2 linked regions of the Pseudophaeobacter arcticus DSM 23566 genome follow. Each later gene encodes a partner of the first gene's protein in a complex. Links are inferred from orthologs where the notes say so. Each region holds a gene or a part of one and is shown in the gene's direction. Other genes may lie near its edges.

Region 1 (15,649 bases):
TGTTGGATTTTGCCTTTGAGCCGGATCCGGCGCGCTCGCGTCTGACCTGCCAGGTGAAGGTGACGGATGAGCTGGAAGGCCTGATCGTCCAGATGCCTGAAAAACAGATCTGATGCGCGCGCGGACCATGGCGCGGCGTCTGATGTCGCGCCTGTGGTTCGGTTTGAAGCGCCGCGCGGGGCAGGGGATGCTCCTGTGGCTGGCGATCGTCCTTGGCCAATCTCTCGCGGCCGAAGGGATGGGGCCGGATGATATCGGACATTGGTCCCCTCCGGTCTGGCCTGCCGAAGTGTTGCGGGCGGAATTCATCAATCCCACAGCCCGTTATGGTCATGGTGTTCTGGGCGACGCGCTGGAGTGGTCTGGCCTGATGCTGCGCTTTGCGGGGCCGGGGCAGGTGCCTTTTGGCATGGCGATAGATCTGCCGCAGGACCACGTCTTTGAAGACCTGCGCCCACGGCTGGTCGACCTCAATCTGGATGGGCGTCCAGATGCGGCGATGGTGGTGGAGACCGACATGGCACAGGGCGCAGCGCTGGCTTTGCATGGGGGTGATGGCAAGATTGCCGAGACGCCTCATATTGGCCGTGCCAACCGCTGGCTGGCGCCAGTCGCTGCGGGTGACCTTGACGGTGACGGACGGGTTGAGCTTGCCTATGTTGACCGGCCGCATCTGGCAAAAACCCTGCGGATCTGGCGGTTTGAGGCGGGCGCTCTCACCCCGGTTGCTGCCCTGTCAGGCCTGACCAACCATCAAATTGGTGACGATTTTATCACTTCAAGCCTGCAGGGCTGTGCGCAACCTCCGGAGTTACTCCTTGTTGATGCCGATTGGCAGAGATTGATAGCCGTGCAGTTGGCAGCAGACCAGATCAGCAGTCGTGATATCGGTTCCTTTTCCGGACTGGCCAGCCTAGAGGCCACACTGGACTGTCCGTAGTTTTTGCCCCTTCTGTGCGCCGTCCTTTTCACGTGCTGCGGAGGAGATGCGCTAGCTGCAACCGCGCCGCGCGTGAGCGCGGCGCCGGGCCCAAGGGTGTGGCATTCCTTGAATGCCAAAGCGCGCGGGAGCCCCCCCTTTTTTGGGGAGCAAGGCCTAGCTGAACCCCTGTTGGAGCTGGCTATTTATCGAAGGTTGGGGCCGGACCTTTGGCGGGTGGCTTTCCTATACTCCGGGGAGCCTGGGCTGTTTGTCGAAGCTGCAAGTCGGCGATTAGGAGTTGTTGCTGCGCACCACATGGTCGCCGCCAATATCGCCCAGCGAGGAAAACAGACTGGCGGTATTGTTGACCCCCATCTTTTTGAGCAAACGCGCGCGATGCACCTCGACCGTGCGGTAGCTGAGGTTCAAGGAGCGGGCGATTTCCTTGCTGGTCTGACCCTCGCCTAGCAGCGAATAGACTTCGCGTTCGCGTCGGGTCAGCGGCAGATAAGGGCGCTGTGAGGACAGATCGGCAAAGCTCCAGACCGCACGCCCAAGCGGGGCGTCGGGGGTAAAGGTATGCCCGCGTACCCGGACCCAGAACAGCTCTCCATTTTTGCGCCGCATGACACGTTCATCCCAATAGGGGTTGCCCTGGCTCAGGAGTTTGTCGCCGCGGGTGCGCAGATTCTGAAACTCTTCTTCAGAGGGGTAGAGAAAGGCAAAAAGCTGATCCACGAGCTCTGCATGCCTATAGCCAAACATCTGGCAAAAGCGCTGATTGCATTCGCGCAGGACCCGGTTTTCCGTGACCACGATGCCAACAGGAGCAAAGTCAAAGGCCAGTTTGGCCAGATCTCCCGCACCGAAAAGCTGGTCCAGCGTGTCCGAACAGGGCTGTTGTTCCATCGTCCCTCCAAGATCTTGTGACGACTGTAGCTTTGGAAGGGCGGCATGGAAACAGCTTTGACAGAGACCGGCTTCTGGAAAATGAGGATGTTACGGGGCGTTAGCTTAGATAATAGCCCTGAGCTTGCAGCGCTGGCGGTGCTTTGATGTCCAGATGAGGCGCCATGGAGATCTCCACGGTGCGGCAGATGGCATCCAGCGGCAGGCCATTGACCGTCTCGCCAAAGGGACGGGCCAGCTCTTCGGTGACCTCCGCCAGGCCAAAAAACACATAGGCAATGATGGCAACAAAGATCGGCGTTATCCAGGCGGCATCTTCCAGCAGGGCAAAGGGAATGAGCAGGCAATAGAGATAGGTGGTGCGAAACACCAAGAGCGAATAGACATAGGGCAGCGGGGTGGTCGCAATGCGCTCGCAGCCTGCCTGGGCCAGCGCGATTGAGGCCAGCCGCTCTGAAAGGGCCTTGCGGGCAAAGCCATCCGGGGCGGCCTTGACCGCCGTGGCGGTGGCGGCGTTGAGGGCGGCACAGGGCGGATGGGCGGCCTGGCTGAAATCCATCCCGGACCAGTTCTGTTTCGTCTCGCTGATCTTTAGCTTGCGCAGATTGACTCGGTGCAGATGCAAAAAGTCCAGGGCCAGTTTTAGCACCTCCTGGCGGGCGGCGTCTTCAGGCAAAAACATCCTGCTGTCGCGGGCCAGAGAGCGCATATCCGCGACCAGCTGCCCCCAGAGCCTGCGCCCCTCCCACCAACGTTCATAGGCGGCATTGTTGCGAAAGCCGAGAAACAGTGAGAGCGCAATGCCAAAGACCGCAAAGGGGGCCGCATCAAGATGGGGCAGGGAAATGACCCAGCCATCAATCCAGACGATGAGCATGGCCAAAATCGAAACCGTAAGGATACGCGGCAGAATGTGGGGCAAGACTGAGCCCTTGGTGGCAAAGAGCAGCTCAAAGAGGCCGGTTTTTTCGCGGATAATCATGGGAGGCCCGTTCAAATAAGAGGATCTTGAGGCAGTAAAGCCTTAAGCAGAGTCGCATGCACCTCGTAAAGGCGTCCAAAAATCTGCCATTCCCGTCAGCCCGTTGCCAAATGGTGCAATAGCGCCCCGAAACAATGCACCCTGAAACACGGCACCCTGAAACACGGCGCTATGAAACAGGGCGCTATGAAACAGGGCAAAGGGAAAAGGCCCGAGAGTCCCGGGCCTTTGGTGTTCAATCCATGGACTCGAAGGCTTAGCCCAGTGCCCGCCAGCCGATGTCGCGGCGCAAGAAGCCCTCAGGCCAGTCAATCTGATCCGCCATGGCATAGGCGCGGTCGCGGGCTTCGTTCAGGCTATTGCCCCGTGCGGTCACATTGAGAACGCGTCCCCCGGTGGCAACAATGTTGCCATCCTTTGCGGCAGTGCCCGCATGAAACACCATGTTGGAGCTGTCTTCAGGCAGGGCATCCAATCCCTTGATCACGGTGCCCTTTTCATAAGACCCCGGGTAGCCATTGGCCGCCATGACCACGGTGATGGCATGGTCATCGCCCCAGTTGACCTGGGCCTCGGCGAGGCGACCCTCGGCAGCGGCCTGCATCAGGTCCAGCGCCTGGGCCCCCAGGCGCATCATCAGCACCTGACATTCTGGATCGCCAAAGCGCACGTTGTATTCCACCAGACGGGGCTGGCCGTCCTTGATCATCAGGCCAGCATAGAGCACGCCCTGATAGGGCATGCCGCGTTCTGCCATGACCTTCATGGTGGGTTTGACAATCTCCTCCATCGCTTTGGCTTCGATCTCGGCAGTCAACACCGGCGCTGGGGAATAGGCCCCCATGCCGCCGGTATTGGGGCCGGTGTCGCCTTCGCCAACGCGTTTGTGGTCCTGGGCGGATCCAATCGACAGCACCTCTTCCCCATCGACCAGGACAAAGAGCGAGGCCTCTTCGCCCTCCATGAACTCTTCGATCACCACCTCTGCGCCAGCGCCACCAAAGGCGCCGCCAAACATATCGTCAATCGCCGCCAGCGCTTCTTCTTCGGTCATGGCGATGATCACGCCCTTGCCGGCGGCCAGGCCATCCGCCTTGACCACGGTCGGCGCGCCATGCAGGCGAATATGGGCCTTGGCGGCCTCGGCCTCGGTGAAATGGCCATAGCCCGCAGTTGGGGCCTGTGCCGCATCGCAGACTTCCTTGGTAAAGCTTTTGGAGGCTTCAAGCCGCGCGGCAGCTTCGGAGGGGCCAAAGACCAGGACGCCAGCGTCGCGCAGCCGGTCGGCCACCCCTGCGGCCAGTGGCGCTTCGGGGCCAATGATGACAAAGCCGATGGCATTTTGTTCGACAAAGATGGTGACTGCGGCCCCGTCCATGATGTCGAGACTGGCACATTCGGCGATCTGGGCGATACCGGCATTGCCGGGCGCGACGATCAGCTTGTCACATTTTGGGTTCTGCATCACGGCCCAGGCCAGGGCATGTTCGCGCCCGCCACTGCCAAGGATAAGAATATTCATCGTGTCGTCTCCGATCTGCTGATCTCGCCTGTCGCCCAGGACGGGATCAGGTGTACCCGTGGACCCCAAAGCGAATTGTCGGGGCTTGCCTTGCTTGCCGCGGGTTCTATGCTGCGCGAGCCCGCAAAACAAGAACCTGCACCCGATGCAGGCTCAGAACGCCAACTTTGCCGCAGGAGCGCTGTTTTCGTGTCCGACCTATTTGAAGATCCAACTCCCGGCCAGACAGCAGGCCAGACACCGGGCCAGACATCAGGCCAGACAGCGGGCGAATCTTCTGGCCAGAACGCGCCGGAATTCAGCGTCTCAGAGATCTCTGGTGAGGTAAAACGCACGCTGGAAAGCACCTTTGGCCGCATTCGCGTGCGCGGAGAAGTGGGGCGGGTGTTCAAGGCGCGCTCGGGCCATCTGTATTATGATATCAAGGACGACCGCTCGGTTCTGGCCTGCACCACCTGGAAAGGGCAGATTTCCAGCCTGTCAGTGGTGCCAGAAGAAGGCCTGGAGGTGGTTGTTACCGGGCGGCTGACGGCCTTTGGCGCGCAGTCAAAATACAACATGAACGTCGACGAGGTGGCCGTTGCCGGGCAGGGCGCCCTGATGGCACTGCTGGAAAAGCGCAAGAAACAGCTCGAATCTGAGGGGTTGTTTGCGCCCGAGCGCAAGAAACCACTGCCCTATCTTCCACATATCATCGGTGTGGTGACCTCGCCCTCCGGGGCGGTGATCCGCGATATTCTGCATCGCCTGCGGGAACGTTTCCCGCGCAAGGTGCTGGTCTGGCCGGTGGCGGTACAGGGGGCCAATTGCGCGCCAGAGGTGGCGCGTGCCATCGAAGGTTTCAACCGGATGACCCCAGGGGGCGCCTTGCCGCGCCCGGATCTGATCATTGTCGCCCGTGGCGGCGGCGCGATCGAGGATCTCTGGGGGTTCAACGAAGAGGTTGTGGCCCGCGCTGCTGCGGCCTCGGATATTCCGCTGATTTCGGCGGTGGGCCACGAGACGGATACCACCTTGATCGACTATGTCTCGGATCGCCGTGCGCCAACCCCAACTGCGGCGGCAGAGCTGGCGGTACCGGTGCGGCTGGAACTGATGGCCTGGGTCGAGGATCAGGGGGCGCGGCTGCTGCGCGGCACCGGCCAGGCGGTGCAGCAACGCCGTCAGCGGCTGAACGATCTGTCCCGCGCCATGCCGCGGCCCGACAGCCTGCTTGAAACCCCGCGCCAGCGCCTGGATCAGGCGGGCTATAATCTACCGCGCGCCCTGATGTCGGCGGTGCACCAGCGGCAGGTGGGGCTGGGCAAGGCCTCTGCCGGGCTGCGGCCTGCCACCCTGCGCAGCCTGGTGCAAAGACGGCGCGGACAGTTTGAAACGGCGATTGCCAAACTGTCCCCCTATCCGATTGCACGGGAAATTGCCCGGCAAAAGACCGATCTGGAGAAGCTGAACGCTCGCATGGTTGCAGCGCAGGCGGTGCGCATTGCCCGGCAAAGCCAACAGCTGGAGGCCTCGGGGCGTCAGCTGGATATCCTCAGCTACAAGGCGACCCTGTCGCGTGGCTATGCTGTGGTGCGCAGCGGCGCAGAGGTTCTTACCACTCGGGCACAGGCCGCTGCGGCCCCCGCGCTCAGCATCGAATTTTCGGATGGGGTCCTGGATCTGGATGCAAAAGAAGCGGCTCAGAAATAAGAACTGCAGACCTTAGCGGCATTAGACCCCGACCTCTGGCCCAAGGCAGAGCATTTCCTCGCCCATTTCACCGGATTCATACAGTTCGGTGGCTTGCGGATCGTTCTGGAACTGCGCATTCAGACCATCGGGGGTGAGGGAAAAGCTCCAGCACTGTGGCGTGGTGTTGTCCTCATAGACAAAGCAGATCTGTCCAGCGTCTTCGTACCAGATGCCTGTTTGGCAATGTCCATCCAGAAACGACCAGAGGACACGTCGCCCGGGCAGGTAACGTTCCACCCCATAGGCGGTGCCGTCAAAGCCGTAAAACAGGGTCTTGCCTTTGGTGTAGCGATCGAATTCCTCGGCTCCCATCGGGTCGGCGGCCTGGCTGGAGAGCGGCAGAAGGGCAAGGACGGTAAAGAGAATCAAAAGCTGGCGCATATCCAAGACTGTGACAGAGGCCCGTCGATAGGCAAAGACCCTCAGCCCCATTTGCACCCGACTATCGCTTTTGCCTTTCCTCGGGTCACCTTTGACCAGACCTGCCAAGAGAGGCAAGCATAGGGAGAGGCAAGCATAGCGCCTGTTGGCATAACAAAACGGCAGCTCAGACAGGAGAACAACAGATGACAGGCACAGGCATCTTGGAGGCCGCAGCGGTTTGCGCGGCCCTGGGCTATCTCGGTTTCACCGCCTGCAGGCCAAGCGCCCTGCGCAGCCTGCTCAAAACCTTCTCGGTGGCGGCCCTGGCGATTGCAGCCTCGGGTCTGGGCGCGCCGCTCTGGCTGGTCCTGGGGCTGGCACTTTGTGCCTTGGGTGATTTTTTCCTGTCGCTGGAGGGGGAGCAAGCCTTCATGGGCGGGGTGGGGGCCTTTGCCCTTGGTCATCTGGCGTATGTGGTCCTGTTTCTAGGGCATCCCAGTAGTGACCTGGGCCAGATCTGGGCGATGCCGGGCCTGGGGCTCACCGGTGCCATTGTTGCGCTGGGCCTGGTGATGGTGCCTGTTCTGGCTCCCAGAGCGGGTGATTTGAAAATCCCGGTCCTGCTCTACATTCCGATCATTCTCTCCATGGGGCTTGCGGCGCTCACGCTGACTGATCCAGCGCTGATCTGGGTTGTGCCTGCAGCTCTGGCCTTTATGGCCTCTGACGTGATCCTGGCCTTTGAAACCTTTGTCCTGCCAGAAGATCACCCGCTGCGCCGGTATACGCCCTATCTGGTCTGGCCGCTCTATTGGGGCGCACAGGCGGGTTTTTATCTGTCTTTTTCCTGACTGTGGCGCTGCATCCGCTTTGCAACCCGGTGCAATCCGCATTAGGTGAGGGGGAAACCCTTTTGCGGAGGCCCTGATGGCGTTTTTCTCAAAGCTCAAGGAGCGCTTGTTCAAATCCTCGTCAAAACTGGACGAGGGGCTGGAGGCAATTGTTGATGAGGGCGGCCCAGCAGAGGTCGCGTCGCTGCCCACCGCAGAGGAGTCAGCCGGTGCGGAGGCGGCGCCCAATGGGCGCTCGCAGGACACAGCAGTGATACCAGAAAAACCCGCAGGTCTTTTGGGGCGTCTTGTGGGACGCAGCACTGGCAGCGAACAGCGTCGAACCCTGGATGACGAGATGCTGGAGCAACTCGAAGAGCTGCTGATCGCCGCCGACATGGGGGTGGACACGGCGCTGCGGGTGACCGCCAATATGGCCGAAGGACGCCTGGGCAAGAAACTCTCCGCCCGCGAGATCAAGGAATTGCTGGCCGCCGAGGTGGCGCGGGTGATGGAACAGGTGGCCAAACCGATGCCACTCTATGCGCATCGCCCTCAGGTGGTTCTGGTGGTCGGGGTCAATGGCTCGGGCAAGACCACCACAATTGGCAAACTGGCCAGCCAGTTCAAGGCTGCGGGAAAAAACGTGGTGATCGCTGCAGGTGATACCTTCCGCGCGGCGGCTGTTGAACAGCTTCAGGTCTGGGGCGATCGCGCCGGGGTGCCGGTTTTGACCGCCCCCGAAGGTTCTGATCCGGCCAGCCTCGCCTATGACGCCATGACCCGCGCCCAGGAAGATGGCGCTGATCTGCTGTTGATCGACACCGCTGGGCGTCTGCAGAACCGGGCCGACCTGATGGAGGAACTCTCCAAGATCATCCGTGTCATCCGCAAAAAGGACGAGACCGCGCCGCATAATACCCTGCTGGTGCTGGACGCCACCACCGGTCAGAACGCACTGAACCAGGTTGAGACCTTTCAGAAACTGGCGGATGTCTCGGGGCTGGTGATGACCAAACTGGATGGCACCGCCAAAGGCGGCGTGCTGGTGGCGCTGGCAGATAAATTTGCCCTGCCCATCCACGCCATCGGCGTGGGCGAACAGATCGACGACCTTGCCCCTTTTGACCCCGAAGAGTTCGCTGCTGCCCTGACCGGTCTGGACCAACCCTGACAAAATGCCCCGCCACCTTTCATTTGGCTGTAAATATCCTCCGGGGGTTTGGGGGTGGAAAACCCCCAACTTTGCCTCTTCAAAAACAGATTGAGCTGCCCAAATGAGCGAATGGTTAATCTCCCTGGAAGGCACCGAGGCCGGGCATCAGGCCGCGCTGGGGCTGGCCCTGATGGCGGCCTTCCTGCATGCGGTCTTTGGCGCGTTGCAAAAGGGGCGCTACGACCCCTGGCTGTCACGCGGCGCCATTGATGCCTCCTATGGGCTGATGGCTGCCCCCTTTGCGCTTTTTGTGGTGCCCTGGCCGGAACCCCATATGTGGCCAATATTTGCCGTGGTCTGGGGGATTCACGTGGCCTACAAGGTCTTGCAGGCGCTGGCCTATACCAAGGGCAGCTATACGGTGGTCTATCCGGTGGTGCGCGGCACCGGACCACTGTTCACGGTGATCGGTTCCTACTATCTGTTTGGAGAGGTCTTTTCGCTGGTGCAATGGGCCGGGGTCGGGGTGCTGCTGGCGGGGATCTTTGGTCTTGCCGCTTATAACTACCGCTACTTGGAGACCCACCGCGAAACCCTGGGATTGGCGATGTTTCTGGCGCTGATCACCGGGCTGTTTGTGGCGCTTTACACCACCTATGACGCCTATGGTATCCGCGCCACTGCCGATCCTTTCACCTTTCTCGCCTGGTTCTTCATGATCGACGGTCTGGTGATGCCGCCCTATGCCTGTCTGCGCTGGCGCCGCATGACCAAAAAACCTGACCTGGCCCCTCTGGTGGTCAAAGGCATCTTTGGCGGATTTGTGGCCTTTGCCTCCTTTGGCGCGGTGATGCTGGCCACCCGACTGGACAAGGTCGGCGAGGCGGCCGTGCTGCGCGAGACCTCAACCGTCTTTGCCGCCCTCATCGGCTGGCTGGTGCTGAAAGAAACCGTTGGTCCCCGGCGCATTGCCTTGATGGCTTTGATCGCGCTGGGCGCCGTGATAGTGGAGATGGGGGGCTGACATCAGCCTGCCCCAAAATGCCCAGAGCGGCATAGACCTACAGGAGATTCCATGACGCGCGACACAAGTGCAGCCAAGAAGATCAATCCAACCCTGAAACTGGTGCTGGAGCTTGGCCCTGTTGTTCTGTTTTTTATCGGCTACATCAAACTGCGCGAAGAGGTGTTTCTGATCGCCGGGCAGGAGTACAAGGGCTTTATCATCGTGACGGCGGCCTTTATCCCGCTGATGGTGCTCTCGACGCTGGCGCTGTGGAAGCTCACGGGCCATCTGTCAAAGATGCAGCTGGCCACGCTGGTGCTGGTGGTCTTTATGGGGGGGCTGTCGGTCTGGCTCAATGATGAGCGATTTTTCAAGATGAAACCAACGCTGATCTACCTGCTGTTTGGCGGGGCTCTGGGGATAGGCCTGCTGCGCGGTCAAAGCTATCTCAAGCTGGTGATGGAAGAGCTCATGCCGCTGGAACAGGAGGGCTGGATGATCCTCACCCGGCGTTTTTGCCTGTTTTTCCTGGCACTTGCGCTGGCGAACGAGGCGATCTGGCGCAGCTTTAGCACAGATACCTGGGTCTATTTCAAAACCTTTGGCCTGCCGGTGGCGATGTTTGCCTTTTTTATGTTCCAGGGGCGGGTGTTGCAGCAATACGGCCTGTCCGATGAAGACGAGGCCTGAGCACCAGGATCAGAACCTGGGCACCAGCACAGGCGGGTCTATTGCCCAGCGGGGTCTTTGCCAAAGATCACCTCTTGTGCGCGGCTGTCAGAGCGATCGCCGCGCCGCGCAGCCTCCAGGCTTCGTCCGGCGATGATACAGGGGCGGGCCCAAAGGTGATCCAGCCAGCGTGCCATATGCGGTTTGTCATCCAGAGACTGCTCCTGACCTTCCCACAATGAGGCCCAGGGCCAGATGGCCATATCGGCAATGGTAAAGCTGTCACCCGCCACATATTGGTTTTGCGCCAATTGCCGGTCGAGCACACCGTACAGCCGGGCAACCTCGGCGCGATAGCGGTCCTTGGCATAGGGGATTGGCTCTGGTGCGTATTTCAGGAAATGATGCGCCTGACCGGCCATCGGCCCCAGACCGCCCATCTGCCACATCAGCCATTGCTCCACCACCAGGCGCTGCCGTTCGGTTTCGCCGTAGAACTGCCCGGTTTTGCGCGCCAGATATTGCAGAATCGCGCCGCTCTCAAACAGGGAAACGGGTTTGCCATCGGGGCCATCCGGATCGGTAATGGCGGGCATACGATTGTTGGGCGAGATCGTTAGAAACTCCGCTGCAAACTGATCACCAGCAGAAATATCAATCAGGTTGACCGTATAGGGCAGGCCCATTTCTTCCAGCGCGATGGAAATCTTCCAGCCGTTTGGCGTTGGCCAGTAATATAGCGCGATTGGATCCTGCATGATCTGCCCTTTGTTAAGCCGGTGGAAAACCTGGTTAGGCTGGTGTAAAACCTGTGTGCAACACTCAAGGCTTGATAACAGCATGGGCACCCCGGGCACGCAAGCCTGGCGGCAAGTGTGACAGATCACAGGGCAGTGATTGCGTGCTCAGTACGCGCGCGCCTCTTGACTGAGGGGGCCAACCGGCGTATCGGATTTTGCATCAACATCGTGGCGATTTGTAACCGGATTTCATATTGTGTAAGTATTTGTAATTAAATAGTAAAAATAACATTTCTTATTAGGGCATACTGCGGGGCATACTTTCCCCGCTGAGTTGCTTAACTAATCTTTCGTTGCAGCTCTTTTCTTGCCTGTAGAGCGCAAGCGTCGATGTACTTGGCTAGATCTGTGATGTGGACACATTTGGCAGCCTTCTGACCGGACCCTAAACGTGTAAGGGGCAGGGGGATTTCTCCACTGTCCACTTTTTTGAGGAATACCTCGCGGTTCATTCCGCCAAAATAATCTTGGCGCACCTCATCGGCTGACACCACTGGCTTGCCTTCATACTTTGCTGTTAGTAGCCAAAGAGTGTTCATCGGGAGATCCCTTTTTCAGTTTTGTCGGTTATTTCTTTTAGGCATGGAGCTGGTGGCGTTTTGGTCTGCCGTTTTTTGAAGTCCCTGACCCATTGATAGACGCGGGACTTGTTGATGGGAGGCCCTGGCAACGCCTGCATTGCGGGAATGATCTGTGTGGCCGATACACCAGCTCCAATCAGTTCTGTTGCCTTCCTGATCCGCTCTGGTGTCATCGTCTGTGGTCTGCCGTGACGCTCGCCGCGCTCCTTTGCCGCCTTCATGCCTGCGATCGTGCGCTCCCTGATCAGGTCACGCTCCATTTGCGCTAGGGATGCCATGATGTGAAACATCCCCTTACCCATGGGGTTGGCGAGGTCAAAGCGCTCTGTCAGGCTCACCAGCAGGACGTTATTGGCCTCAAACGTTTGCATCGAATCCAATATGCCGAGCAATGTGCGTCCCAGCCTGTCGAGCTTCCAGACCACAAATTCACCCCCAAGTTTTGAAGCTGCAGAGATCGCCGCTTTCAAGCCGGGCCGGTTGTGCTTTGCGCCGCTCATTTTGTCGGTAAAGATCATTGCATCTTTGACGCCGTATTGTTTGAGGGCTGTGATTTGCATGTCTAGGTTCTGCTCTATGGTGGAAACGCGGGCGTAACCCACTTTGACAATCTCAGGCTTGGTCACGGTTTTCCTGCGAAAAGTGCGGTTTCGGGGGTAACTGGATTTAGTCGTAGTCTGGAATGCGCCCGGGTGCGTCCTGCCACCCCTCGGCGTTGATCCGGGCATTCTCGGCGCGGTCGATGCGGTCGATCTCGGCGGCGATCAGAGCGCCAGCTCTGACAAGATCGGCGCGTCGGTTCTTCGGCTTCCACCAGTGCGATGACCATGGCCACAGTTCTCGGATTGTCCGGCTGACAGTCTGGTGCAGGTCGTTGCGACCAATGCAGTCAAGCGCAACCTGCATCGCGTAGCAGGCAGCGGCCCCGGCCATTTCCCCGTCGCTGTGGGCGTCGTCATGCTCGGGCGTCCAGCCCTCTACCTCGATCTGCCGCTTGCGCTCTGCGGCGATGCTCTCGATTCCGTTCATAGGTCGCTCCATCAAAGTGGGGGTGGGTTGGCATTACTTGCGGCGCTTATTCTTGAGCAATCGGCGCAAACTGCGGCTGTTTCCCTCGGGTTCTGGCGGGGCCATTTCTCGCATGTCGCCCCAGCCGCATTCTTCGCAGACGCGATATTTTTCACGCCACCCGCCACAGCCTTCACAAACTCGCAGATCTTTCATGCCGTCCTCCTTAGATTGGTGTGGGTTTCGATGCTGGTTTCCGTCGCTGCCCCCTCTGTTGATGAGGGGGCAAAAAGAGAAGTCAGGCGGGTTTAGCTGGCTTCTGGGCTGCCATAGAAAAGGGGGAGTTCCGTCCCTTCTCGGGCTTTCGCCACCGCCTCGCGGTAGGCGTCTTCAAAGTATTTTTCAGGATTGAAAACCGTCATGATGAATTTCACGGTGCTGCCGCTTTTGCGGTAGCGAAAGCGCACGGCCATGCGATAAGGGGCACCGCCCCGGAACACGGGGATGGCGATGATGATCAGGTTGGGAATTTGCAATGGTGCGCCCTCTGCGTCCTTATGCTCATTCAGAAAGCTGATCTGAGATTCGCCGGAGTCGCGGTTGGTGCTGACCTTCAGGTCGCTGGTCTCAAACACCTGAAACTGTCGGCTCATCTGCAGCAGCTGGTGCAGCTGGCCAAACCGGCCCTCGATCTTGTCTGCGGTTTCGATCAGGCGGTTTTCCCAACCTTGGTTCTTGTCGGAGGCAGATCCTTTGATAATCGCTGGGGTTGGGTCCATGACCTCGAGGGCATGAATTTCGATGAATTCCCCCATTTCATCCTTGGCCAGTGCCTCGCCTGAGATATTCATCCAGGCCTCCCATTCATCTGACAGGGGGAAGCTGTAGATGGCTTTGTGATGGCAGTGGCGCGCTGTTGCGTCTCCGGTGGCGGACACGGGGTCGATCGCGCCGCCCGCGTGGTAATCCGCAATGCAGGTCAATTTGGGGGCCTTCATATCAGCGCGCGCAAACAGGGCAGAGGTATCGCCTTTGAACCGATTGGCCCAGTCGATCAGGCTTTGCAGATCTTCCAGTTGCGCTGTGCCCTTGCGCCTGGCTGGTTTCAGGAACTCGGCAGCGGCGCGGATCTCGCCTGTCAGGTTCTTGGTGTCGCGGTGCTTTGGGCTGCTGATGATGGCGGGTTTGGTCAGGTCCAGTGCATCGGGTAAGGTGACTGGAGTGTGATTGCCGATTTCTTCCATGACCTTGCGCATGGTTTCAGCCGGGTTTTGCATTACGTCTGGGTCGTCATATGCCATTTGGTTTTCCTTTGGCGCTGAGTTGTTTGTTTCGTGGCTGCTTAATCCAGATCTCGGATTTCGCCGGTTTCGGGGTCGTAGTCGGTGACATCACGCGGTTGGTGCATCTGCTTCATGAATGGGCTGTAGAGCGTCAGTTCGCCCTTTTCGTTGATGAAGGCTGCGGCGCTGGATGGGGGTTTCTTTGGCCCTTTGAAGTTGGCCGTTGCGCCCATCGCCACATCGCCGGAATTGCCCAGGGCGTAGTTCAGCGTGATGGTCATGCTGCCGCTGCAGCCCTTGGCGCCATGCTCTGCCTTGTGTTCCAGCAGATCCATTTGCAACTGACGGTGATCGGTCATGAGTTGCTGTAGGAAGTTGCCCCCATCAAACAGCGACAAAATCTGTTCAATGGAGCGCATTTTGTAGGGGTCGTTTGGCTCTGGTTTGGTCATGGCGGGGGGCAGGTGGGCGGTCATCACTTGAGGTTCCTTTCGGGTTAGCGTGGGGTCGGCAAGCGGCCAGCGCTGATTTCAAAATCAGTGTGCAGGCGCAGAAATCGTTGGAAGGCTGCGGCATCGGTCGCCAGTTCCTTGCGGCTCTGGATCCGACAGACGGTGCGCAGGTGTTCGGTCGCCGCTGTCGGGCTGAACTGTTCGCCGTGCATCCCGTTGCGAGTGGCAGCGTAGCGCTGAAAGGCGACATCATGGGCCAGCATGGCGGCGCGCATGGGGGCCTTGTCCTGGGTTATCTGTTGCATGGGTGCCTCCTGTTGATCGGTTGGGGCGCGGCGGTTGTCCGTGAGTGATGGCTTTCTGTGCCGCGCCCCAGTGCAGCGCTCACGCTGCGGGTGTTGCTGAAAATGTTTCTTGCTGCGATTGTTTTGCTTTTTGAGGGAGAGCATTCATGACAGCTGCAGGTTGGGATACGGATAAGTCGGGAAACATCACTCTTTGTCCGGTGGTGGGCTGGACGCCCGCTGTTGGATTTGGGATGTCGTGTCTATTGCGACTTGAGACGGTTCAATCAGTTGAACATCTGGTGGCGGTAGCGAATACACAGGCGAAACTTGATGCGCTTCAAATCGTCTTGACGCCAGAGCAGGCCGATCAGTTGGCCCAAGATCTTCTTCGCTTGAGCGCGGCTGCGCGTCAGATACCAGAGGATCCTGGCAATTAATCTGATCGGCAGATTTTGAAACCTTTGACGCTTCTGGCGCGAGGCCTTGCCCGTTGTAGGGGCAATCCGGGCGGCCATCGGTGGCGCGGCGATTTCGGGCGCTGGCCTGATGGGCGGCTTTGGTCCAGGCGGTTATGGCGTCAAAGAAGTTGTCGGAGCTTGCCTTGATGCCGTGCAATTCGGCGCGGTGCGTTAGGTTTTCCGGCTCCCACCAGTCCTGCGGATCATCGCTGGGCGGGGTCAGTTCACCGCCCAGATCCTGAAATTTCAGAATTTTGCAAATGCCCTGCTGGGCGGCGATTTCAGCCGCGGCGGCGGCAAGGCTGTGTGCGGGCATTGTATGACCTCGGTGGGTTGGTGTGCGGGCGGTGGGTACTTTGGAGGAGGACTGAAACCGCCCGCACTATCCCGCGCAGTGATCGGAAAATACGCGGAAACTGGGTGAAACAAGACCTGCGATGTCCTCCTATCGCAGGCCTGGTGTTGCTAGTGGGGCGGGGGTGGTGCCCGCTGGGATGCGGGCGGCAAGGTGCCGTGCCGGATGATAGGGCAGGCAGCGTGGCGGGGCATGTTCAGATCACGCGGCATGGCGGTGGTGAACCCGGTATCCCTGTTTTTCGGCATAGCAGCGCACGGTTTCGCCCACCCGGATCAGGGTCTGGTCGATCGGTTCCGGCGCGGGTTCGGGCCGGTCGATCAGATGTTGGG
Region 2 (15,750 bases), 1.4 Mb from region 1 along the record:
CTGGTGGGATTGCCGCTGCATGGCAATCGCTCGCTTGCGGCGCAGATCGCGGCCTCCAAACTGCTGCTGCATCCAGCCCTGGTCGCGCTGATGGCGGCTGCCCTGTTGGCCATGGGGCTGATCACGCTGCCGCCCGCGCTGCACAGCGCGGTCATCCTGTCGGCGGCGATGCCAATGTTTGGCATCTACACCGTCCTGGCCCAGCGTCAGGGGTTGGAGGGCGCTGCCAGTCTGGCCATGCTCGCTGGGACCAGCTGCGCCTTTGTCACGCTGACTGTTTTGTTGTGGGTCTTGACCTGACGGACTGACCTGGACCCGGCAGGTCAGGGCTGAGCAAACAGATCCGCGTAGTCCTCGCGCAGCGCCTTTTTCTGCACCTTCCCCATGGTGTTGCGGGGCAGCTCGGGCACCAGCACGATATGTTTGGGCTGCTTGAACTTGGCCAGCTGAGCGCCAAGCGCCGCGGCAATGTCTGCAGTGTTGAGACTGGCCTGCGCTTCGGGCACCACAACGGCCACCACAGCTTCGCCAAAATCGGGATGTGCCACGCCAATGACGGCGCTTTCCAGCACCCCGGGCAGATCGTCGATCAGGCTCTCGACCTCCTTGGGGTAGACGTTAAAACCGCCGGTGATCACCAGATCCTTTTGCCGCCCCACAATGGTGATATAGCCATCAAGGTCTTGCCGGGCGAGATCACCGGTGATGAACCAGCCATTCGCTTGCAACTCCTCGGCGGTCTTTTCCGGCATCTGCCAATAGCCCTGAAAGACATTGGCACCGCGCACTTCCAGCACGCCTGTTTCGCCCCTGGCAACCTCATGCCCCCGATCCATGATACGGGCCTCAACCCCGGGCAACGGCAATCCCACGGTGCCAGCGCGGCGCTCGCCCTCATAGGGGTTGGAGGTGCTCATATTGGTTTCGGTCATGCCATAGCGTTCCAGAATGCGGTGCCCGGTGCGGGCCTGCCATTGCTCATGGGTGTCCACCAACAGGGGCGCCGAACCGGAAATGAACAGCCGCATATTCTCTGCCAGCTGCGGCGTCAGGCGCGGATCCTGCAACAGGCGGGTGTAGAAGGTTGGCACCCCCATAAGGGCCGTCGCGCGGGGCATCGCCTCCAGGATCTGATCCGCGTTAAATCCAGACAGGAAGACCAGTTGCGCGCCTGCAAACAGCGCCACATTGGTGGCGACGAACAGCCCGTGAGTGTGAAAGATCGGCAAGGCGTGGATCAACACATCGCGACTGGTAAACTGCCAATAGTCCCGCAGAGTGAGCGAGTTTGAAGCCAGGTTTTCATGGCTCAGCATCGCCCCTTTGGAACGCCCGGTGGTGCCTGAAGTATAGAGAATAGCCGCCAGATCATCTGGCCCGCGCGCCACCGGTGCAAAACCACCGCGCCCGACCACCGAATCGGTCAGCGAGCCAAGCCCCTTGGCATCCAGCGTCACCACCTGGGCGGCGCCAGCGATCTCTGCCATCTCATCGCGCCGCGCCGGGTCACAAACCAGCACGCGAGGCGTCGCATCGGCAAGGAAATAAGCCACTTCGGGCACCGTATAGGCGGTGTTCAGCGGCAAAAACACTGCGCCCGCCATGACGGTTCCGAGGTAGAGCTGGATCGCCTCGATGGTTTTTTCAACCTGCACCGCCACCCGGTCTCCGGGTTGAACCCCCATCGCCACCAGGGCCGCCGCGTTGCGCTCAGCCCCTGTAAACAACTCCCCAAACGTGACACTGGCGCGGGCTGGAAAGGTGGCAAAATTGCGGGTTTCTTGCCCTTCACTGGCTGCATATAGCTGCGAAATCAGATGGTTTTCATCATACATTCAAAGGGCTCCTCAACTTTTGGTGTAATTTGCGCCGGGGCTGGTACGGAAATCAAGCCATTGATCTTTTTGTCGCAGGGGCGCAGGGTCCCGCTCATGGCCATTTCCTTAACATCGCATCGACCTATGCTCGCCATCGCCCTCAAGGTCGCTGCCATTGGGCTGTTTACCGGCCTCTCTGCTGTGATCAAATCGGTCTCGGACGTGGTTCCTGCCGGCGAAGCGGTGTTCTTTCGCTCGTTTTTTGCCATTCCCGTCATTGTTGTCTGGCTGTCGATGCGCGGTGATCTGAAACACGGGCTCAAGACCACACGCCCCCTGGGGCATGTGCTGCGCGGCTTGGTTGGCACCTCGGCGATGGCGATGACCTTTATGGGGCTGGGCATGTTGCCCCTGCCAGAGGTCACGGCCATTGGCTATGCGACGCCGATCTTTACCCTGATCCTGGCCGCCGTATTTCTGGGAGAGCGCATTCGCCTGATACGTATCACTGCTGTTGGCATTGGACTTTTGGGCGTGATGATCATGATCTATCCACGGCTGACCAGCGGCATGGATATGTCCAGCACCGCCTTTGTCGGGGTCATGCTGATTCTGGGAGCCACGGTGGCGCGTGGGTTTGTGCAGATTCACATTCGCCGGATGGTGATGACAGAGCACACGGCCGCCATTGTGTTTTACTTTTCCGTCACCGCCTCACTGCTGTCTCTTCTGACCCTGCCGTTTGGCTGGGTGATACCGGATCTCACCACGCTGTTCCTGCTGATCAGCGCCGGGATTATTGGCGGTGTCGCGCAGATCCTGATCACCTCGTCCTACCGCTTTGCACCTGCGTCAATGCTGGCGCCCTATGACTATGTTTCGATGCTGTTTGCAATTGTGCTCGGCTACATCTGGTTTGAAGAACTGCCAACTATTGTCATGCTGGCGGGGGCCAGTCTGGTGATTGCCGGCAATATCCTGGTGATCTGGCGTGAGAGCCGCCTTGGCCTGGAACGTGGCAAGGCCAAATCTCTGACCGATCCGAAAGGCGGGTAAGCTATCCATGCGCGCTGCGCCCTCGGCCCATATCGCGCTTGGGTCTTAGCCTTTTAGGCCTGGCTCTTTGCGTTCAACCGCACCGCCAGTTTCTGGATCTTGTCGCGGAGAGAAATGAGATCCGCCAGATCATCCCCCGCCGCCTCCAGGATACAGCGCGAGATGGCTGCTGCCTCCTTTTGCAAGGCAAGACCTTTGGCAGCCAATGAGACAATCACACTGCGCTCATCCTCAGGGTTTCGCTTGCGCGTGACCAGATCAGCCGCCTCCATGCGTTTCAAGAGAGGGGTGAGCGTATTTGATTCCAGGTTCAATGCGCTGCCCAGATCGTTCACCTTCTGGCCGTCGTGCTGCCACAGGGCAACAAGCACCAGATATTGCGGATAGGTCAGCCCATATTGCGACAGCAGTGGCCGATACAGCCGCCCCATGGCGTTATTGGCGGAATAGAGCGCAAAGCACAGCAGGTCATCAAGGCAAAGGGATTGGTGCATCATTGGCGATAAATAAATCGCACGCGATCAAACCGCAACCCCTTGCCACCTCTCTCAATCTCACCTATTTAAATCGTGTACGATTTATTCACTCGCGATCATAATGCAAAACGAGGATCCCAAACATGAGCATCTCCCCTCTTTACACTGCGCAAGGCACTGCCACCGGAGGCCGCAATGGCCGCGCCACAGTTGCAGAATCCGGTCTCGATCTGGTTCTGGCCGCGCCACCTGCCCTGGGCGGAGACGGCAAAGGTAGCAACCCAGAGCAGCTTTTTGCGGCTGGTTATTCCGCCTGCTTTATTGGCGCCATGCAGTTTGCCACCACACAGGATGCAAGCCTGGCCAAAGTTCCCGCTGATGTATCGGTCACTGCAAATGTGGGGATTGGCCCCAATCCTGAGGGTGGTTTTGGCCTGAGCGTTGCCCTTTTGGTGACCATGCCCGGGCTTGACGCAGCCCAAGCCGAGCGCATCGTCGATGCAGGTCACAAGATCTGCCCCTATTCCAATGCCATACGTAGCAATGTCGAGGTTACGACAGAGGTTCTATAAGGCGGAAGAGATATGCGAGGCTCTGCCTCGCGCTCCGGGATATTTTAGGCCAAATGAAGCAGCCACAGGCGGCCACCGCATCGCCAGATGCTCATACAGCAAAAGCGCGGAAGGTATCTTCCGCGCTTTTTCAATTTGAAAACAGCAGCTGCGACTAGCTGCGCACCAGGGCTTCATAGGCGGCAGCAATGTCACGGGTCATCTCGCCGACTTCAAACTTGTAGGGTCCGATTTCACCAACTGGTGTGACCTCGGCGGCGGTGCCGGTTAACCAGCACTGCTCGAACTCTTCCATCTCCTCGGGCAGGATCCGGCGCTCATGCACGGTGATTCCCTTGTCCTTCAGCATAGCAATGACGGTTTGCCGGGTAATCCCATTGAGGAAGCAATCCGCCAGCGGCGTATGTACTTCACCGTCTTTCACGAAGAAAATATTGGCGCCGGTCGCCTCGGCGACATAGCCGCGATAGTCCATGAACAGGGCATCCGAGCAGCCCTTGGCTTCGGCCTTATGCTTGGAGATGGTGCAGATCATATAGAGGCCCGCCGCCTTGGCGTGAACCGGGATCGTCTCGGGGCTGGGGCGTTTGTATTCCGCGATATCCAGTTTCGCGCCCTGCATCTTGGCATCGCCATAATAGGCACCCCAACCCCAGACCGCGATCGCCATGCGCACCGGGTTCTGCGCCGAGGCCACGCCCATATCTTCGCCAGAGCCGCGCCAGACCAGGGCCCGGACATAGGCGTCCTGCAGCCCAGACGCCTTGAGGGTCTCTTCTTTGGCGGCTTCGATATCATCCACCGAATAGGGCATCGGCATGTCCAGCGCCTGGGCACTGGCAATCAGGCGCTCGGAATGTTCCCGGCTTTTGAAGATCTTACCGTTATAGGCCCGCTCACCTTCAAAGACAGACGACGCATAGTGCATCGCATGGGTCAGGATGTGCACCTTTGCATCTCGCCAGTCGACCAGCTCTCCGTCCATCCAGATAAAGCCGTCCCGATCATCGTATCCAGCCATGCCACAGCCTCCTCAAAGCAGTTACATTTTTCAAAAGTTGCGCCACATACGTCCGAAGTGGACATATTGTTGCGCCAAAGCTGCGATTCGATACATCTTCACTCTTGGAATGTCAATATAGCTGACATAAACTGACTGTCAGGGACTTTAGGCGAGTAGAGGGGAGAGCACCATGTCTGAGGGTGGCTCACGCGGGCGGTCAATGGGGCGATCCAGCCAGGGGTATGGCGGCGAAAGCCTGTTGTTTTTGACCGATGAACAATTGCGTCAGGGGATCGAGGCAATGTTCTTTGCCTATCGTGGCTTTACGGCTGATCCGGACCGCATTCTGGCACAGATGTCCTATGGGCGTGCCCATCACCGCGCCATTCACTTTATCAATCGCGCCCCCGGTACCACCGTAAACAATATGCTGACCATCCTGGGCGTCACCAAACAATCGCTCAACCGGGTGCTGCGCACTCTGATCAGCGATGGGTTGGTCGAAAGCCGGGTTGGTGTCACCGACAAGCGCGAGCGCCATTTGCACCTCACCGAGGCGGGCAGACAGCTGGAGGCCAAGCTCTCGGATGCCCAGCGCGCCCGCATGCGCGCCGCCTACAAAGACGCCGGGCCGGAGGCTGTTCAGGGTTTCAAAAAGGTATTGGAGGCCATGATGGATGCGGATATGCGCCGGGCCTATATCAATCTGCGGGAAAGTGGATCATGAGCACATTTGACTCACATCTGCTGATCGTAGACGACGACGAGCGCATTCGCGGATTGCTGAAGAAGTTCCTGATGCGGGCTGGGTTTCTGGTCTCTGCGGCGCGCGATGCCGCCCATGCGCGCCGGGTACTGGCCGGGCTCGATTTTGATCTCATCATCATGGATGTGATGATGCCTGGCGAAGACGGTATCTCGCTGACCAAATCCCTGCGCGAAACCATGACCACGCCGATCCTGTTGCTCACCGCAAAGGGCGATACAGAGGACCGTATCACCGGTTTTGAAGCAGGCGCAGACGACTACCTCCCCAAACCTTTTGAGCCCAAAGAACTGCTGTTGCGGGTCAATGCGATCCTGCGACGGGTGCCGGATACCTCGGCGCAGGACAGTGCCCCCAAGGTGCTGCATCTTGGCGACATCCGCTATAATATCGAACGCGGAGAGATGTGGCAGGGCAATGATCTGGTGCGGCTGACCGGCACCGAAAGCCAGCTGATGAAGATCTTTTCGGCCTGCCCCGGAGAACCCGTCAGCCGTGCCAAACTGGTCGAGGATCTGGGCCGGGATCGTGGCCAGGCACAGGAGCGCGCGGTGGATGTTCAGATCACCCGGCTGCGCCGCAAGATCGAGCCGAACCCAAAACAGCCGCAATACCTGCAAACCGTCCGGGGCGCAGGCTATATGCTGGCGCCGGATTGATCAGGCACAATAGATCAGGCACAAAAGATCAGGTGTGGCTCACCCCTGCTGCCCTCTCCCCATTGTCGTCGCCCTCTGGGCAATTGCGCTGTCCCACATTGCTCTGTCCCACATTGCGCGGTCCCGCTGAGTTCCGCCTTGTCGCGGGGGTAACCTCGGCTCTAAGCTTTGAGCCTATCGCGCCCCCTGCTTTCCACCCTGACGCTCTGGACTATACCGAATGACAACCGCTTTGATCACCCACGCTGATTGCCTGCGCCACGAGACCCCAGAAGGTCACCCCGAACAGGTGGCCCGCCTTGAACACGTCCTGCACGCGCTGGAAACGCTGGATCTGAAACGGGTGCCTGCGCCGATGGCGGCCGAGGATGACATCCTGCGCATTCACCCTGTGGATCATCTGCGCGATCTACGTTCCGCCCGCCCTAGCAAAGGCTATGCGCAGATTGACGGCGATACTTTCATCTCGCCCGACTCGCTGGACGCGGCCTTTCGCGCGGCTGGCGCCGCTGTGCGCGCCGTCGATATGGTGCTGGGGGGCGAGGTGCAAAACGCCTTTGCCGCCATTCGCCCGCCGGGGCACCATGCCGAATCCGAAACTGCCATGGGATTTTGCCTGTTTGGAAACGCCGCCCTGGCCGCCAAACATGCGCTGGATCATCATGGATTGAAACGGGTCGCCGTGGTGGATTTTGACGTTCATCACGGCAATGGCACCCAGGACCTGTTGTGGGATGAGCCCCGCGCCCTGTTCATCACCAGCCAGCAGATGCCGCTTTGGCCGGGCTCCGGTCGCGCCGATGAAGATGGCGTATATGGTCAGATCCTCAACCTGCCCCTGCCACCCGAATCGGGGGGCACTGAGATGCGCGCCGCCTATACCGATCAGGCCTTTCCACGGCTGCGCGCCTTTCAGCCAGAGCTGATCATCATCTCGGCTGGCTTTGACGCCCATCGCGACGATCCCCTGGCCAGTCTGAACTGGAGCACCACAGATTTTGCCTGGCTCACGGCTGAACTCTGCGCTCTGGCGGCTGAGCTGTGTCAGGGCCGTATCGTCTCGACTCTGGAGGGCGGATATGATCTGAACGCGCTAGCGCAGGCCACGCGCGCACATGTGGAAGAATTGATAAAGGCAGCGACATGACCGAGACCACCGCCCCCTCCGTGGAAGAGATGAGCTTTGAGCAAGCCATGCGCGAACTGGAAACCGTCGTGGGCCAACTGGAACGCGGCGACGTGGCGCTGGATGCCTCGATCGCGCTTTATGAACGCGGCGCCAAGCTCAAAAAACGCTGCGAGGACGAACTCAAACGCGCCGAAGAGAAGGTCGCCTCCCTGACGCTGGATGCCAGCGGCACGCCGATTGCGACCCAGGCTCTGGACGCGGGATAACAGCATGGCTGTTCCCTTCACTGTGGCGCTGAAACAGGCGCAACAAGAGATCTCTGCCCGCCTGAACACTCTCATTCCTGTGGGGGCCACCCTGGGAAAGCCAATGTTGCATGCGGTGATGGGCGGCAAGATGCTGCGCGGTTTCCTGGTGCTGGAAAGCGCGCGCCTTCACGGCGTGGAATCAGAGGCAGCCCTGGACGCGGCGGTCGCCATTGAATGCATCCATGCCTATTCCCTGGTGCATGATGATCTGCCCTGCATGGATGACGACGATCTGCGCCGCGGCCTGCCGACGATCCATAAAAAATGGGACGAGGCAACAGCGGTGCTGACAGGCGATGCGCTGCAGACCATGGCCTTTGACCTTTTGGCCGATGCAAAATTTGGCCCCCATGCACTAGAGCTTATCCGGCTCATGGCCCGCGCGGCTGGCCGCTCCGGCATGGTGCAGGGGCAGATGCTGGATATTGATGCGGAAACCGCTACAACACCTCTGACCCTGGACCAGATCACCCGGCTCCAGAACCGCAAAACTGGCTGCCTGATCAATTGGTCTGCCACCGTTGGGCCGGTGATTTCTGGCGATGATCCCAGTGCATTAACACAATATGCAACCGCCCTTGGCCTTGCATTTCAGATCGCCGACGACATCTTGGATATTGAAGGCGATGCGCAAAAGGTCGGCAAGGCCCTGCGTAAAGATGCCAATGCCGGCAAGGCGACCTTTGTCTCACTCCTGGGACTGGAGCCTGCCAAACAGCGCGCACGGGACCTGGTCGACGAGGCCTGCTCGGCCCTCGCCCCCTACGGGGATGAGGGAGAAACCTTGAAGCAGACCGCCCGCTTCGTTATTGCGCGAGACAGCTGACACCGGAACCTACTTGCTCCGCCCGCCACAAGGAAACACCATGTCTGACCGGCCCTCTACCCCGCTTTTGGACCAGATCGCGCGCCCTGCGGATATGAAGGGGCTGAGTGATAGCCAACTGGTGCAGCTGGCGCATGAACTGCGGCAAGAGACCATTTCGGCGGTTTCGACCACTGGCGGCCATCTGGGCGCGGGCCTGGGCGTGGTTGAACTCACCGTGGCGCTGCACGCGGTGTTCAACACCCCCAGGGACAAACTGATCTGGGATGTCTCGCATCAAAGCTACCCTCATAAAATCCTGACCGAACGCCGCGACCGTATCCGCACCCTGCGCACCAAGGGCGGGCTGTCGGGCTTTACCAAACGCAGCGAGAGCCCCTACGACCCCTTTGGCGCCGCCCATAGCTCCACCTCAATCTCTGCCGCGCTGGGATTCTCGGTGGCCCGGGATCTGGGCGGCGTGGTGCCCGAGGGTCTGGGCGAGGCAATTGCGGTGATCGGCGATGGGTCGATGTCGGCCGGTATGGCCTTTGAGGCGATGAACAACGCCGGCCATCTGAACAAGCGGATGATCGTTATCCTCAACGACAATGAGATGAGCATCGCACCGCCGGTTGGCGCGCTGTCGTCCTATCTGTCGCGGCTTTATGCCGAGGAACCTTTTCAAGAGCTGAAGGCCGTGGCCAAGGGCGCCGCCTCGCTGCTGCCGGAACCCTTCCGCGAGGGCGCCAAACGCGCCAAAGACATGCTCAAAGGCCTGGCCGTGGGCGGCACCATGTTTGAATCGCTTGGGTTTTCCTACATCGGACCTATTGACGGCCATGACCTGCACCAGCTGCTACCGGTGCTGCGCACCGTCAAGGCCCGCGCCAAGGGTCCGATCCTGATCCATGTGCTGACCAAAAAGGGCAAAGGCTACGCCCCCGCCGAGGCCGCCCGCGACAGGGGTCATGCCACTGCGAAATTTGATGTGGTCACCGGCAAACAGCACAAGACCCCCTCCAATGCGCCCTCCTATACCGGCGTCTTTGGCGATGAGCTGGTGAAACTGGCCGCCAAGGACGACAAGATCTGCGCCGTCACGGCCGCCATGCCCGATGGCACAGGCCTGTCGCTGATGGCGGAACGCTACCCCTCGCGCTGCTTTGACGTGGGCATTGCTGAACAGCACGGCGTCACCTTTGCCGCCGCGCTGGCCGCTGGCGGGATGAAGCCCTTTTGCGCGATGTATTCGACATTTCTGCAGCGTGGCTATGACCAGGTGGTGCATGATGTCGCCATCCAGCGCCTGCCGGTCCGTTTTGCCATCGACCGCGCCGGTCTGGTAGGCGCGGATGGCGCCACCCACGCCGGTTCTTTCGACATCGGCTTTATGTCCAACCTGCCCGGTATGGTGGTGATGGCCGCCTCTGACGAGGCCGAGCTGGTGCATATGGTCCATACCGCCGCCGCCCATGACGCGGGCCCCATCGCCTTCCGCTACCCCCGTGGCGAGGGCGAGGGTGTCGAGATGCCCGAGGTTCCGCAACTGCTGGAGATCGGCAAGGGCCGAATGATCCAAGCGGGCAAACGCGTGGCGCTGCTCTCCTTTGGCACCCGCCTGGGCGAAGTCCGCAAGGCCGCCGAGGCCCTGTCGGCCAAGGGCATCACCCCCACCATTGCCGATGCCCGTTTTGCCAAACCGCTGGACCGCGAGATGATCCTGCAACTGGTGGCCGACCACGAGGCGCTGATCACGATTGAAGAGGGCGCCGTTGGCGGCTTTGGCTCCCATGTGGCGCAGCTTTTGGCAGATGAAGGTGTGTTTGACGCGGGCTTCAAATTCCGCTCCATGGTGCTGCCTGATACCTTCATCGACCAGGCCAGCCCCGCCGATATGTACGAGACCGCCGCCATGAACGCCCCCCAGATCGAAGCCAAGGTGCTGGAGGTGCTGGGTGTGGCGCAGATCGGGGAAAAGCGGGCCTAGGGCTCATCCCAAGAACAGCAGGCAAAGAACAAGATCCCAGGATCGCCCTGTAGAAACACATTGTGCCTGCCGACAATAAAACGGGGCAAGAGGGCAGGACTATAGCGCCGGCGGTTCTGCCGGGGGCACAAAGCGTTCCATGTCCTCGGCTGCCAACACTGCACACAGCCCCTCGCGGTAGCTGGGGTAAAGCAACTGCACCCCCAGCGCATCCTTGATGCGCTGGTTTCTGACCCGCTTGTTTTCACCGTAAAAACTGCGCGCCATTGGGGTCATGCCGGCCTCGTCAAAGGGCACCTCGGCGGGCACGGGTAGCCCCAGCAGCTCTGCGGCGTAGCCCAGAACGTCCTGTGGCGGGGCGGGGTCATCATCGCAGAGGTTATAGATCCCGCCCGGGTTCGGCGCGTCAATCGAGGCCAGCAGCGCCTGCACAATATCATCCACATGAATGCGGGAAAACACCTGCCCCGGTTTCACAATGCGCCGCGCCTTGCCCGCCATCAGCTTGGCAAAGGGGCCACGCCCGGGGCCGTAAATTCCGGCCAGGCGAAAAATATGCAACCGCAGACCCGGGATTTGCTGCCATTGTTGCTCAGCCAGGGTCCGCCAGGTGCCGCGTTCGCTGGTCGGCGCAACGGGCGTGGTCTCATCCACCCAGTCGCCGCCCCGGTCGCCATAGACAGCCGTGGTCGATAGATACCCGAACCACTCCAAACCCGCAGCGGCGGCCGCAATCTCATCGCGTAAAGCTGCCAGAACAGGATCACCAGAGGCATTTGGCCCGATCGAGCTGAGGACATGCGTGACGCCAGCCAAAGAGATCTCTTCTCCGGGCCAGGTGATCATCTCCACACCTGGGACCGCAACCGGCTCACGCGCCGTACCAATCACCCGCCAGCCGCGCGCCAATAGCTGCGGCGCCAGACGGCGCGCCGTATATCCACATCCAAGACAAAGAAGCGTTTTTTGCATGGGCACTATTTGGCCAGAAGGGCGCAAAGGCGCAAGGCTTGTTTCCAATCCCATGCCGCTCTTTTATCAAGACCTGACAGTTGCGTTTACGCGCGCGGCTGGCAAGACAGCGACAGGCAGCGCGTGCAAGCGCGCTGCCGGGCCCAACCCTAAAGCGGCAGTCTTTGACTGCTGCGGCAGGGGCGGGAGCCCCCCCCCTGCCACTTCTCAGTGCCACTTCTCAGGACCTCTTCTCAGCGCCCCTTCCAGACCGGGTCGCGTTTCTCAGCAAAGGCACGGGCACCTTCCATCTGATCCTCGCTGGCATAGAGCACATCAACAGAGCGCAGCTGGCGCTGGGTGATGTGGTTCATCGCATCCTGGAATTTGCAATCTTCCGCGTCGCGCACCACCTCCTTGATCGCCGCATAGACCAGCGGTGGCCCCGAGGCGAGCAGGCGCGCCAGATCCCAGGCGCGGGTCATCAGCTGATCGCCGGGCACAATCTCGTTCACCAGCCCCCAGCGATTGGCCTCCTCGGCATCAAACCAGCGCCCGGTCAGCAAAAGCTCCATGGCGATGTGATAGGGGATACGTTTCGGCAGCTTGATCGAGGCCGCATCCGCCACCGTGCCGGAGCGGATTTCGGGCAGCGCAAAAGTCGCGTGATCTGCGGCCAGGATCATATCGGCCGAGATTGCCAGCTCCAACCCGCCGCCACAGGCGATGCCGTTCACCGCAGCAATCACCGGCTTGTTCATGTCGCGCAGCTCCTGCAAGCCGCCAAAACCACCAACGCCATAATCGCCATCCACCGCATCGCCATCAGCGGCAGCCTTTAGATCCCAACCGGGGCAAAAGAACTTTTCGCCGCCGCCCGTCAGAATCGCCACCCGCAAATCCGGGTCATCGCGAAAATCTCGAAACACCTCGCCCATCACCTTGCTGGTGGCCAGATCAATGGCATTGGCCTTGGGCCGGTCCAGGGTGACCTCCAGAATGGCGCCTTCGCGCCGGGTTTTCACGGGTCCCTCTGTCATCTCCACTGCGCTCATTTCAATAAGTCCTTTCTGCGCATCAGCGCATCCGCTGCCACCGCATCCTCAGGCGTACATAACAGCGGGTTGATTTCAATTTCTTCCAGACCTTCGGCCTCGGCCAGGACATAGGCCTGCACCGATGTCACCGCCCGCAGGATTGCAGCGCGGTCGGCTGCCGGTTTGCCACGGTAGCCTGCCAGCAGTTTTGCGATTTTCAAGCCATCCAAAGCCGCGTCAATTGCCGCATCACTGGCCGGCAGCAAAAGCGAGCAACTGTCCTGCAGGATCTCTGTCAGGGTGCCGCCTGCTGCCAGCGTCAGGACAAAACCATGCGCCGGGTCTTTCACCACCCCAATGAGCAGCTCTGCCACCGCTCCGGTGATCATTTCCTCGACCAGATACCGCTCTGTCGGCATCGCATCTGCCGCCGCACTGACCTCGCCGCCGGTCGCCAGGCCCAGCACCACCGCACCAGCTTCGGTCTTATGGGCAATCCCTTCGCCCTTCAGCACCACCGGATAGCCAATATCCGCCGCCGCCGCCCGCGCCATGCCGGGGGATTTTGCTCGGATAGATTTAGGGATCCGCAGACCATACTGCGCCAGGCGAAACTTGGCTTCCGCTTCAGACACCAGACTGGGCGCTACCACTGTGGTCGGCAGCAGCACAGGTTCCGCAACATCCGGTCGCCGCGCTGAGGCGGCAGCACAGGCCAGCAGGGCTTCGCGCAGCCCACAAAAGGGCACCACGCCAGCACCCATCAGCTGGTCGGCAACGGCCTCGGGCAGCAGTTCCGGCAGGGTTGCCACCAGCGCGACATTCGCCCCGGTTGCGTGCTGTGCACCAATGGCGGCCTCAATGGCACAGTCCCAGTCGCTGGCCGAGCAGCGATCGGTGCGCGGAAAATCAACAATCAGCAGGGTCATCGCCAGGGATGGATCCATCATCGCGGACCAGGCCCGCGTCATTGCCTCTGTGTCGCGCCAGATATAGGTGTGATAGTCCAGCGGATTTGCCAGCGCCACCATCGGCCCCAGCGCCGCGCGCAGGTCGGTTTCCTGGGTGTCATTCAAAGGCGGAAAGACCACCGGGAGGTCATGCGCGGTATCGGCAGCAAGGCTTGCCTCGCCCCCCGAACAGCTGATCGACCCCAACCGGTTGTTGGGTAGTGGCCCTGTCACATGCAGCAGTTTCAGCGTTTCCAGAAATGCTGGCAGATCGTCAAGCCGCGCAATGCCCAGACGCGTGAGCAAAGCCTGAGCCCCCGCGTCACCGCCCGCAAGCGACGCCGTATGAGAAATCGTCGCCGCCTGTGCCTCTGCCGATTTGCCCACTTTCAGCGCAATGATCGACTTGCCCAAGGCGCGCGCCTTTGCCGCCAGCGCCTCAAAGGCCCGCAGATCGCCAAAGCCTTCGATATGCAGGCCCAGCGCGGTGACCCGATCATCGTCCAGCAGCGCCTCACCAATGGCGGCAATGCCGGACTGCGCCTGATTGCCCGCCGCCACCACATAGGCAATGGGCAGACCCCGCGTCTGCATGGTGAGGTTGATGGCGATGTTGGAGCTTTGAGTGATCAGGGCCACGCCCCTCTCCACCCGCTTGCCACCGTGCTGGTCAGGCCAGAGCAAAGCCCCATCCAGATAGTTGATAAAGCCATAACAATTGGGCCCTAGGAAAGGCATCTGCCCCGCCGCCGCCAACAGCTGCGCCTGCAGGTCTGCGCCCTCTGAATCTTCTGCCTGGGCCTCCAGGAAGCCAGAGGCAAAGCAGACCGCGCCGCCGGCATCGCGCGCCGCCAGATCCCGCACCACCTCGATTGTGGCAAAGCGGTTGACCCCGACAAAGGTGGCATCCGGTGCCGCCGGCAGACTGGCGACATCCCGATAGACCGGCAGGCCTGCCAGCTCTTCCGCCTTGGGGTGAACCGGCCAGATCTCACCGTCGAACCCCATCTTCTGGCACTGTTCAATCACCAGACGGCACCAGGCGCCACCGCCAACAACGGCGATGGTTTTGGGCCTAAACAGCCTGTTTAGAGACTTCATTTCTACTTATTCATCCCTTGTGGCCCGGTCCAGATGGCCGAGGTCCTGTTGCGGGTTGATCTGGTCGCGCACGCGGGTCTTCAGCTCTTTCACATCGGGAAATCCGCCGTCGCGCTTGCGCTCCCAGATCAGCTCATCATTCAGCGTGATCTCAAAGATGCCTCCGACCTCCCCTGGCACCAGGGTCACCGCCGCCAATTGATCCTGAAAAGTCGACAGCAGTTCCTGCGCCATCCAGGCGGCGCGCAGCATCCAGTTGCAGCCGATACAATAGGTAATGGTGATCTTGGGTTTCAAAGGTGAGGTCGTGGACATGGTTCATCAAGCTCCGTGGGCGCGTAACATTTCGCGGCTGATGATATGTCTTTGGATCTCGCTCGTCCCCTCCCAAATGCGCTCCACCCGGGCGTCACGCCAGATACGTTCCAAGGGCAGCTCATCCATCAGGCCCATGCCGCCATGGATCTGGATTGCCTCGTCCGCAACCATGGCCAGCATCTCGGTCGCTTTGAGCTTGGCCATCGACATGTCAGACTCGGTGACCGTGCCCTGATCGAATTTCCAACCGGCCTCCCAGGTCAGCAGATTGGCGGCTTTCAGCTCCAGCGCCATATCGGCCAGCTTAAAAGAAACGCCCTGGAATTTGCCGATTTGCTGGCCAAATTGTTTGCGCTCGGCGGCATATTCAACCGCGTGCTGCAACGCACGATCTGCCCGGCCCAGACAGGTTGCCGCCACCTGCAGACGGGTCGCCCCCAACCATGTGTTGGCCACGTCAAACCCCTTGTCGACCTCACCCAGGATGGCCGAAGACGGCAGGCGGCAGTCGTCAAACTCCAGAACAGCATTGGTATAGCCCCGGTGCGAGACATTGCTATAGCCCGCGCGCACGGCAAACCCCGGCGTGCCCTTGTCGACAAAGAAGGCGGTGATTTTTTTCTTTGGGCCGCGCGGAGTGTCTTCAACCCCAGTCGCCATAAAGCAGATTGCAAAATCTGCGATATCGGCATGGCTGATGAAATGTTTGGTGCCGTTCAGGATCCAGTCATCCCCATCCCTGCGCGCCGTGGCCTTCATACCGCGCAGATCAGAGCCCGCGTCCGGCTCTGTCATGGCAAGACAGTCCCATT

Evidence for each region.
Region 2: the proteins of xseA (region 1) and ARCT_RS0123105 are in contact, whole or in part, in a cryo-EM structure (PDB 8TXR), measured with the Escherichia coli proteins. The link is inferred for Pseudophaeobacter arcticus DSM 23566 from one-to-one orthologs.

The regions. Positions count from the first base shown.
Region 1 is NZ_KI421507.1:2,471,048-2,486,696, reverse strand. Bases 3,951-6,775 are described here. They hold xseA (exodeoxyribonuclease VII large subunit), read left to right. Parts: upstream 3,951-4,524; coding sequence 4,525-6,027; downstream 6,028-6,775. Other genes in these bases: ARCT_RS0116210 (lysoplasmalogenase), read left to right, coding at 6,636-6,775; ARCT_RS0116215 (hypothetical protein), read right to left, coding at 6,049-6,450; purD (phosphoribosylamine--glycine ligase), read right to left, coding at 3,951-4,335. Outside these bases: ARCT_RS0116245 (2Fe-2S iron-sulfur cluster-binding protein), read left to right, coding at 1-113; ARCT_RS0116240 (FG-GAP repeat domain-containing protein), read left to right, coding at 113-940; ARCT_RS0116235 (LuxR C-terminal-related transcriptional regulator), read right to left, coding at 1,214-1,831; ARCT_RS0116230 (bestrophin family protein), read right to left, coding at 1,932-2,813; more of purD, read right to left, coding at 3,070-3,950; more of ARCT_RS0116210, read left to right, coding at 6,776-7,283; signal recognition particle-docking protein FtsY, read left to right, coding at 7,360-8,436; ARCT_RS0116200 (EamA family transporter), read left to right, coding at 8,540-9,442; ARCT_RS0116195 (inner membrane-spanning protein YciB), read left to right, coding at 9,494-10,114; ARCT_RS0116190 (glutathione S-transferase N-terminal domain-containing protein), read right to left, coding at 10,153-10,851; ARCT_RS0116185 (pyocin activator PrtN family protein), read right to left, coding at 11,172-11,432; ARCT_RS26360 (recombinase family protein), read right to left, coding at 11,429-12,100; ARCT_RS26355 (hypothetical protein), read right to left, coding at 12,141-12,515; ARCT_RS28275 (hypothetical protein), read right to left, coding at 12,537-12,698; ARCT_RS0116165 (DUF2303 family protein), read right to left, coding at 12,791-13,783; ARCT_RS0116160 (hypothetical protein), read right to left, coding at 13,825-14,241; and 4 more genes. UniProt on the Escherichia coli protein: Bidirectionally degrades single-stranded DNA into large acid-insoluble oligonucleotides, which are then degraded further into small acid-soluble oligonucleotides.
Region 2 is NZ_KI421507.1:3,843,789-3,859,538, reverse strand. The notes cover bases 6,193-9,118. They hold ARCT_RS0123105 (exodeoxyribonuclease VII small subunit), read left to right. Parts: upstream 6,193-7,492; coding sequence 7,493-7,744; downstream 7,745-9,118. Other genes in these bases: dxs (1-deoxy-D-xylulose-5-phosphate synthase), read left to right, coding at 8,653-9,118; ARCT_RS0123100 (polyprenyl synthetase family protein), read left to right, coding at 7,749-8,612; ARCT_RS0123110 (histone deacetylase family protein), read left to right, coding at 6,570-7,496; ARCT_RS0123115 (response regulator), read left to right, coding at 6,193-6,349. In the rest of the region: ARCT_RS0123160 (AEC family transporter), read left to right, coding at 1-300; ARCT_RS0123155 (malonate--CoA ligase), read right to left, coding at 324-1,835; ARCT_RS0123145 (DMT family transporter), read left to right, coding at 1,932-2,873; ARCT_RS0123140 (MarR family winged helix-turn-helix transcriptional regulator), read right to left, coding at 2,927-3,370; ARCT_RS0123135 (organic hydroperoxide resistance protein), read left to right, coding at 3,493-3,921; ARCT_RS0123125 (branched-chain amino acid aminotransferase), read right to left, coding at 4,076-4,942; ARCT_RS0123120 (MarR family winged helix-turn-helix transcriptional regulator), read left to right, coding at 5,115-5,651; more of ARCT_RS0123115, read left to right, coding at 5,648-6,192; more of dxs, read left to right, coding at 9,119-10,581; ARCT_RS0123090 (SDR family oxidoreductase), read right to left, coding at 10,681-11,553; ARCT_RS0123085 (carnitinyl-CoA dehydratase), read right to left, coding at 11,787-12,572; ARCT_RS0123080 (acetate--CoA ligase family protein), read right to left, coding at 12,584-14,620; ARCT_RS0123075 (SelT/SelW/SelH family protein), read right to left, coding at 14,627-14,935; ARCT_RS0123070 (acyl-CoA dehydrogenase family protein), read right to left, coding at 14,942-15,750. UniProt on the Escherichia coli protein: Bidirectionally degrades single-stranded DNA into large acid-insoluble oligonucleotides, which are then degraded further into small acid-soluble oligonucleotides.